DNA from 2 places in the Rhodoferax sp. GW821-FHT07G04 genome. Region 2 is predicted to be linked to the other one. Evidence: predicted binding sites of a transcription regulator. Region 2 holds the regulator's gene; the other holds the start of a gene.

Region 1 (4,425 bases), on a different contig from region 2:
TGGTACAGGCCCTTGAAATCGTCATACGGGTAGTCGGCCGGTACGTTCACGGTTTTGGAGATCGCGGTGTCGACAAAGGGTTGTACCGCTTCCATCATCGCAATGTGGTCGGCGGCCGACATGTCCAAGGCCGAGATGAAGTAGTCCGGCAAGGCGTTGACATCGCCACCCAGCTCGCGGTACAGGCGCCAGGAGTGGTCTTCGACCGAGTACTCGCTGAAGCTGCCATCGCCCTCGCGCTTCTTGCGCTTGTACATCCACGAGAACGCCGGCTCGATGCCGTTGGACGCGTTGTCGGCAAAGGCCAGGCTGACCGTACCGGTGGGCGCGATCGACAGCAAGTGGCTGTTGCGGATGCCGTGTGCGCGGATGGACTCTTGCAATGCGGCTGGCAGGCGGCTGGCAAAGGTGCCTGCGCCCAGATAGCCGTCCGCATCGAACTGCGGGAAGGCGCCCTTTTCTTGCGCCAGTGCCACCGAGGCGGTGTAGGCCGCATCGCGCATGCTGGTGGCAATGCGCGTGGCCATGGCGCGGCCTTCGGCCTTGTCATAGCGCAGGCACAGCATGGTCAACGCATTGCCCATGCCGGTAAAGCCGACACCGATGCGGCGCTTGGCGGCCGACTCATCGCGCTGCTGTTGCAGTGGCCAGAAGGTGACGTCCAGCACATTGTCCAAGGCCCGCACCTGGGTAGCCACCGATTTCTCAAACGCTTCGAAATCAAAGGACGGCACGCCGTCAAAGCCAAAGGGATGGCGGATGAAGCGGGTCAGGATGATGGGACCCAGGTCACAACAACCGTACGATGGCAGCGGCTGCTCGCCACAGGGGTTGGTCGCGGCGATGGTCTCGCAGTAGCGCAGGTTGTTGTCTTGGTTGATGTGGTCCAGGAACAGGATGCCGGGTTCGGCAAAGTCGTAGGTGGAGCGCATCACGGTGTCCCACAGGTCGCGCGCCTGCAGCGTCTGGTAGACCCACTTGCCATCCGCGCGCTGGAAGGCGCCCTTGTCCAGCAGACCGGCACCGGGCTTGGCCGTATGCACCAACTCCCAGGCCTGGTCTTGCATCAGCGCCTGCATGAAGGCGTCGGTCACACCCACCGATACGTTGAAGTTGTTCCAACGGCCTGGCGTGCGCTTGGCGGTGATGAACTCCATGACGTCCGGGTGGTCCACGCGCAGCACGCCCATTTGCGCACCGCGGCGCGCGCCGGCGCTCTCGACCGTGGAACACGACTGGTCAAACACATTGATGTAGCTGCAAGGGCCGGAGGCCATGGACGCCGTGCCCTTGACGGCCGCACCGCGTGGGCGGATGCGCGAGAAGTCGTAACCCACACCGCCGCCACGGCGCATGGTCTCGGCCGCCTCGCGCAAGGCCTCATAGATGCCGGGGTAGCCATTTTCGTCCACGCCCTGGATGCAATCGCCCACGGGCTGCACAAAGCAATTGATCAGCGTAGCCTGGATGTCGGTACCCGCCGCACTCATGATGCGGCCGGCACCGATGGCACCGGCATACAGGTTCTCCAAGAAAGCCACTTCGTACTTGGCGCGGTCTTCTTCTTTTTCGACCGAGGCCAGGGCACGTGCCACGCGAGCAAACAGGTCTTCGATGCCGGTCTCGCCGGGTTTGAGGTATTTTTCCGCCAGCACGTCGTGGCTGATGGCTTGGATCACGATCTGGTTCTGCGTGGGGCTGATGGGGTCGCGTTTCATATCGGTATCTCCTGAGAAAACTACCCGAGGCTGAGGCCATGGCGTGGCCAAAATGAGCGGTTCGGGCAAGGCGCATTGCGCGTAAAGGGGGGTGATTCTGGCAGGAGTTTGGCCCCCTGTATCGGTCTTAAGTCCCGTTTTAGACCATCGGTTTTTTCATATTGAGAAAAAACACACCCAGCCCTCGGACCCATTGGCGCACCCGCTATGCTTCCCATAGCTAGTATTTTGAACTTTTTGTGAAGGCGTGCAGGCGGGTGGCGGGAAACACCTGTTTCAAGATCGGCACTATTGCAAATAGGCTCTGTGCCCCCATTTGCAGTCCGAACACCCCTTGAAGTGATCTACTTTTATTGATCAGGGGCATTGAACTTCTTTATTAGCACTCACTCAGAGAGAGTGCTAATATTGACAACAAGACACAAGGAGTTCGGGTATGTCATACCAAGTGGGACACGCATCTACCGCCGTAGCACTGGCCAATCCATGGTCGGTTGTTCCGTCGCTGGGCAATTTGGACGCCTATATTTCGGCCGCCAACCGCCTGCCGATGCTCACATTGGAAGAAGAGCAAGAGTTTGCGCGCAAGTTCAAGAATGCCAATGATCTTGAAGCTGCCGGTAAGTTAGTGCTCTCTCACTTGCGCTTGGTGGTATCCGTGTCACGCCAGTACCTGGGGTATGGGCTGCCCCACGGTGACCTGATCCAGGAAGGCAACGTGGGCCTGATGAAGGCCGTCAAGCGCTTCGATCCCGACCAGGGCGTGCGGCTAGTCAGCTACGCATTGCACTGGATCAAGGCCGAAATCCACGAATACATCCTGAAGAACTGGCGCATGGTCAAGGTTGCAACGACCAAGGCCCAGCGCAAGCTGTTCTTCAACCTGCGCTCCATGAAGCAGCGCTTCAAGAGCGACGATGCAGCTGCCGACCTGGGCACGCACCGCGACACGCTGAACGCCGAGCAGATCGATGCGATGGCGCGCGAGCTCAAGGTCAAGCCCGAAGAAGTGATCGAGATGGAAACCCGCATGTCGGGCGGCGACGTGTTGCTGGACCCCTCTCCATCCGACGATGGCGAGGATGCCTTCGGCCCTATCGCCTACCTGACCGACACCAGCCATGAACCCGTGGCGATGCTGGAAGCACAGCAACGCGATGTGCTGGCCACCGATGGCATTGCCGCCGCGCTGGACAGCCTGGACGCCCGCAGCCGCCGCATCGTTGAAGAGCGCTGGCTCAAGGTCAATGACGACAATTCGGGCGGCATGACATTGCACGAGTTGGCCGCCGAATACGGTGTCAGCGCCGAACGCATCCGCCAGATCGAAGTGGCAGCCATGAAGAAGATGAAGACCGCACTGGCTGAATACGCCTAAGCCGCATAACACGCCAAACAACAACCCCTGACGGCTGAGGCCTCAGGGGTGTTTTTTTGGGGTCAAACGCACATCGTTGCGCGCGCCGCCGCATGGCGTCTGTGCGCCGCGCTACACAGCGCAAATTGTTGCGTGTAGACGCACACTTGTGAGACAGGCTACGGTATTGGCGTTAATATGACCGTTATACAGCTTGGTATCGCAAGACCAACTACCCCAGCGATCATCCCACCATGCAGCGCCTTAAGACATATATTGTTGAAGACAGCAGGCTCATACGGGATAGTCTGATCGCCGCGCTGGAAGAAATGGCGCCCGTAGAAGTCGTCGGTATTGCGGAAGATGAGGCAAGCGCCGTGCGCTGGCTGGCCGAATCCGCAAACGCAGCGGATCTGGTGATCGTCGATATTTTTCTGAAGTTGGGATCGGGTCTGGGCGTGTTGCGCGCGGCGGATGGTGCGCTACCCGCGCGCACCATGGTGGTCCTGAGCAACCACGCCACGCCCGAGATACGCCGCAAGTGCACCGAGCTGGGCGCGCGCAAGGTGTTCGATAAATCCAACGAACTGGACGCGCTGATGCTGTACTGCGGGCGACTGGCATCCGGTGATGCGGGCAGCAGCCTGTATGGCGAGCTGAACTGAATACGATGCGCCCGCCGACTCCTTCTATTTCTATTGGATCAAGCCGTTCTTCAGCGCGTAATAGGTCAGGTCGCTATTGGACGCGAGGCCCAACTTTTCCATGATGCGGGCTCGGTATGTGCTCACTGTCTTGATACTGAGCGACATGTGTTCGGCAATGTGGCCCACGGCTTCACCCGCTGCCAGTCGCAAGAACACTTGCAACTCGCGTTGCGACAGCTTTTGATGCGGTGGTTTTTCGACACCCCCACCCACCAAGGCATCGGCCAATTGCTCGGCAACGGCCGCGCTGATGTACTTGCGTCCCCGGCTGACCGTACGGATAGCCTCCACAATGTTTTCGGGTTCACAGTCTTTGCCCAGGTAGCCACTGGCTCCCTGTTGCAACAGAGCGGTCGCGTAATGGGCTTCGGGCAAGGCGCTGAATATCAGCACCGGCAAGTCGGGCGCACGGGCCTTGATGGCCACCAAGGCCTCGACACCGCCCTGCTCACCCATGGAGAGGTCCATGACCATGACGTCCAGCCCGCCGGCGCGGGCCAAATCGACGGCTTCATGGCCATTGGCGGCCTCCGCAACAACCAAAAGATCGGGATGGTCTGCGAAGAACTGCCGCAGCCCCGCACGGACGATGGCATGGTCGTCAACGATGGCAATCCGAATCATGGTGGTGGTCAGCGCTTTC
Region 2 (4,425 bases):
CTTGGCGCCAGCTGTGCCAGAGGGCCGTCAGCGCGTTGGTGGAGACCTTGGCATAGGCATCCAGCAGGCCCCGCACGGCGTCGGGCCGGGTCAGGCTTTGCCAGGCGTGCTGACCGTGGATGTCTAGCAACTGCTCACCCACCGTGCGCAATTGCTGGGCAGTGGCCGGGCTGCCGTTGATCCAGGCGCGGCTCTTGCCAGCCGTGTCTACCGTGCGGCGCAGCAGCAGGGGGTCGCCTTCATCATCAAAACCGGCCTCTTGCAGCACTTCGCGCACACTGGCCGGTGTGTCGAACTCGGCGCTGACGTCGGTGCGGCTGGCGCCTTCGCGGATAACGCCGGTGTCGGCGCGTGCGCCGGTGACCAGTTGCAGGGCATCGATCAGGATTGATTTGCCGGCGCCCGTTTCACCGGTCAGCACCGTGAAGCCACTGTCCAGATCCAATTCCAGTTCGCTGACGATCACAAAATCGCGCAGAACAATCCGCTTCAGTGCCATCAGGCAACTCCCTCATTCCAATGTAGTTTCTGCCGCAGCGTGTCGAAATAGGTCCAGCCCTTGGGGTGCAAAAAGCGCACCTGGTACTGGGACCGTGTGACCACAATGCGGTCGCCGTGCATCAGCGATGCCAGCGATTGCATATCAAAATTGGCGCTGGCGTCGCGCCCTGCCACCAGCTCAATCACCACCTCCGACACATTGGCCAGCACGATGGGCCGGTTGGACAGCGTGTGCGGCGCAATGGGCACCAGCACCCAGCCGGGGATGGACGGGTGTATCAGCGGCCCGCCGGCCGACAGCGCATAGGCTGTGGCCCCGGTGGGTGTGGCGATGATCAGGCCGTCGGCCCGCTGGTTGGCCACAAAATTGCCATCCACCTCCACCCGCAGTTCGACCATGCCGGCCGTGGCGCCACGGTTGACGACCACGTCGTTCATGGCCCGCGCGGTGAACACACAGTGACCGCCGCGCATCACCCGTGCCTGCATCAGGCTACGGTGGTCTTCCTCGTAGTGGCCGGCCAGCATGGGCTGTAGCGTGGCTTCAAAATTGTCCAGCGGGATGTCGGTGATAAAGCCCAGGCGGCCCTGGTTGATGCCGATCAGCGGCACGCCGTACTGCGCCATCTGCCGGCCAATGCCCAGCATGGTGCCGTCACCGCCCACGACAACGCAGGCATCGCAAGCGCCACCGATACCGGCAACGTCCATCGTGGTGTAGCGGTTCAGCCCCATGTTGGCCGCCGTCTCGGCCTCCAACACCACCTCGCATCCCTGGTCCATCAAAAAGTGGGCGATGCGCTCCAGGGCGTCCCGCGAGGATGCACCTGTCGCGCCCGAGGAGACGGCGTGGTATTTGCCAATCAAGGCAACCTGGCGGAATTGGGACTTCATTCGCAAATTACATCACTAAAACGTTACGAAGCCTGAACGATCTCGATTCAAATACCAAGACTAATGGACAAAGAAGGCTGGCTTTGCCCGCCACGAGGGCAATGGGAAAGCACATCCCCCTTTTTGGCCAGCCAAATTCGCGTCAATGCCAGTGAGGCACTACCATGTGATCTATAAGTTTTCCGTACCACTAGCGGCTTTTCGCTACTTACATGCCCAATTGAGAGACTCATTACATGGTCCGTTTTGTCTTTTCCTTGTTGTTACTTACGCTCTGCAGCAACTCATTTGCAGGCGTCTACAAATGTACGCATGCCGACGGAAAAATTGAGTATCAAGCCGCCCCTTGTACAGCCGGCCAAGAGTTGACCGTCAAGACGCCGACGCCTGCAATACAAGAGGTCAGTTTAAGTCCTGCAAAACCGAACGCTCGGGATTTTTGCGGAGGCAGGGGCATTCAAATTAAATTTGAAAGTCTCGATGTGATTTCTTTGCTTGGGCTTCTCGCTGACAACTCCGGCAACAAGCTGCAAGCTGACAAATCCATTGTTGGGCGAGGAGCGTTTGACTATCCATGCGTTCCAATTGCAGCAATATTGCAGGACGTCGCCCAACGTTACAGTCTTGACATACGGATTGAGAACGGGACAATTTACGCGCGTCGGCGTTAGCGGGGGTAGTGGGTAGGTGTCCCCGAAGCAGTTCAAAACCAGCAGCCGAAGGTCTATTCGACCGAGCGAACAGTAAAATGCCCCAATGCTCGATGATCGTTCCAAGTTGTTGCTCAAAGCGCTGGTAGAGCGCTACATCGCCGATGGCCAACCCATCGGCAGCCGCACCTTGTCGCGGGCCTCGGGCTTGGAGCTGTCGCCTGCCACCATCCGCAATGTGATGTCGGATCTGGAGGAACTGGGCTTGATCGTCAGCCCGCACACCTCGGCCGGGCGCATCCCCACGGCGCGGGGCTACCGCGTGTTTGTGGACACCATGTTGACGGTGCAGCCCCACCAATATGGGTCACATGTGTTGGCGCCGGACCAACCGCAAAAGGTGATCTCCAACGCGGCCAATCTGCTGTCCAATCTGTCGCAATTTGTGGGCGTGGTGATTGCGCCACGCCGTACGTCGGTCTTTCGCCATATTGAATTTTTGCGGCTCTCGGAACGGCGCCTGCTGGTCATCATTGTCTCGCCCGATGGCGATGTGCAGAACCGCGTCATCTTCACCGAGCAGGACTATTCGCAAGCACAGTTGGTGGAGGCCGCCAATTTCCTGAACAGCCAGTACGTGGGTATGGATATGGAGCACGTGCGCGAGCGCCTGAAGAGTGAGGTCGAGTCGTTGCGCACCGAAATCGCCGCACTGATGCAGGCTGCGGTGACCGTCAGTTCCGAAGCCATTACCGAAACGCAGGACGAGGTCATCATCTCCGGTGAACGCAATCTGCTGTCGGTCTCTGACTTCTCCAGCGACATGAGCCATTTGCGCCGCGCCTTTGAGCTGTTCGAGCAAAAGGCCCAGTTGATGCGCCTGATGGACGTGGCCGGCCAGGCCGAAGGCGTGCGCATCTTCATCGGTGGCGAGAGCCAGGTCGTACCATTCGAAGACCTGTCCATCGTCAGCAGCCCCTACGAGGTGGATGGCAAGGTGGTGGGCACGCTGGGCGTCATCGGCCCCACGCGCATGGCCTATGACCGCATGATCCAGATCGTGGACATCACCTCCAAGCTGGTCAGCAACGCCTTGAGTCACAACAAGTAAACAGGCTCGGGTGTGCCGTGCCAGGTGCCAAGCGGTCTATTTATACCCAATTTAGGTTTGTTGATGGCGTCATCAACAAGATTTTTGAAAGATTATGTGCTAGCCCTCGCCGAATATGGACGAGTAGCTATTGAATGTATAGCGTGCGGTATCCGGGCGTTAGCTCAGTTGGCTAAAGCAGAGGACTCATAAGACACGCTACAGCGGTCTATTCTCTCCTCGTAAGCCGAAGATGTTGAATTCCGCTGAACCCTGACCCAACCTTGGGGGACCCCTTCGGGCTGGACCTCTTGATGACATGGACCTTCTCCTTCTATGAAGGCCCAGCAAGCGTATCAGTTCATCAGCCCCCAGTGGTCCACCCCGAAGGGGTCACTCCACTGCCAATGTACCTAGCCCGTTAGGGCAAAACAAGCAAAGTCGTTAAACATTTCCCACCCCATTGATCACGATATCGAACAACGGGTTGAACGACGGACATCTCGCTCTTACCTTTGCTAAATCAAGATAAGCAGCAATTTTGGGATTGTGGGTGGCATTCGAATATCGAGGGCGAGAATCTATGCGACTCAACCTTGTTAAATGCTCCTTGGGGCTATCAATCGTTTCCGGCGCAATCTTTTGAGCAGCAGGCCTCCAGCCCGTAAATACATGTCGAACAGCATCTATATCCGCAAGGATCCAAGACTCTATTTCTTGAATAGGGACCAGTGCACACATGGGCGCAGTTACCCCCGATGGGGCAATCACATTGTTGATCAAACGATTCCGTCGTTCAATGGGGTCGTCACCATCAGAGTCATAGCAAACAACATAGCGTTGCGCGTTACCCAATGCTTGAAATAATTGCAATTGGCGGGCACCCTTGCGTAACATTTCTGAGCATCCGTTATACCCTTTTCCATGCACAGGGAGATTGTGTGTCCGCGCCAGTTTTCTGATCAATACGGTCAGCGTCTCAACGTCGGACCGATCTTCGGCAATTACTGCGAACAAGTTTCAGCGCTCCTCAACAGATTCAATGAACTCCGACAAAGGGCCATCGTTGGCCATAAATTGGCGAGCTGCATTTAATTCATTGGCACTTAACTGTTTCACACGTGTAAAACCATCCACAAGATCGACAAGCCTTATTTCCTCTGGAGAAATTCTGTTTAAAACATCGGGTGAATGACTTGTAATAATGAATTGATTAGGTATGGCGTATGAACGGAAAATAGGGATTAACTTGTGAAGTAGTCCTGGGTGAATACCATCTTCTGGTTGTTC

The links. Region 2 encodes HrcA, which represses chaperone genes, less so after heat shock. Its sites were predicted from a motif close to TTAGCACTCNNNNNNNNNGAGTGCTAA; they were not measured.
Region 1: a site for HrcA is predicted at 2,098-2,124, ahead of rpoH (RNA polymerase sigma factor RpoH). Genes of this name have one in related genera too.

What each region holds. Positions count from the first base shown of each region.
Region 1 covers NZ_JBWKQD010000001.1:1,214,337-1,218,761, forward strand. The annotation lists gene AC07OO_RS05565 (adenosylcobalamin-dependent ribonucleoside-diphosphate reductase) at 1-1,718, opposite strand, end outside; gene rpoH (RNA polymerase sigma factor RpoH) at 2,155-3,096, shown strand; gene AC07OO_RS05575 (response regulator transcription factor) at 3,330-3,740, shown strand; gene AC07OO_RS05580 (response regulator) at 3,771-4,406, opposite strand.
Region 2 covers NZ_JBWKQD010000002.1:495,049-499,473, reverse strand. The annotation lists gene recN (DNA repair protein RecN) at 1-499, opposite strand, end outside; gene AC07OO_RS11475 (NAD kinase) at 499-1,395, opposite strand; gene AC07OO_RS11470 (DUF4124 domain-containing protein) at 1,632-2,066, shown strand; gene hrcA (heat-inducible transcriptional repressor HrcA) at 2,152-3,156, shown strand; gene AC07OO_RS11460 (DUF4276 family protein) at 3,580-4,152, opposite strand; gene AC07OO_RS11455 (AAA family ATPase) at 4,156-4,425, opposite strand, start outside.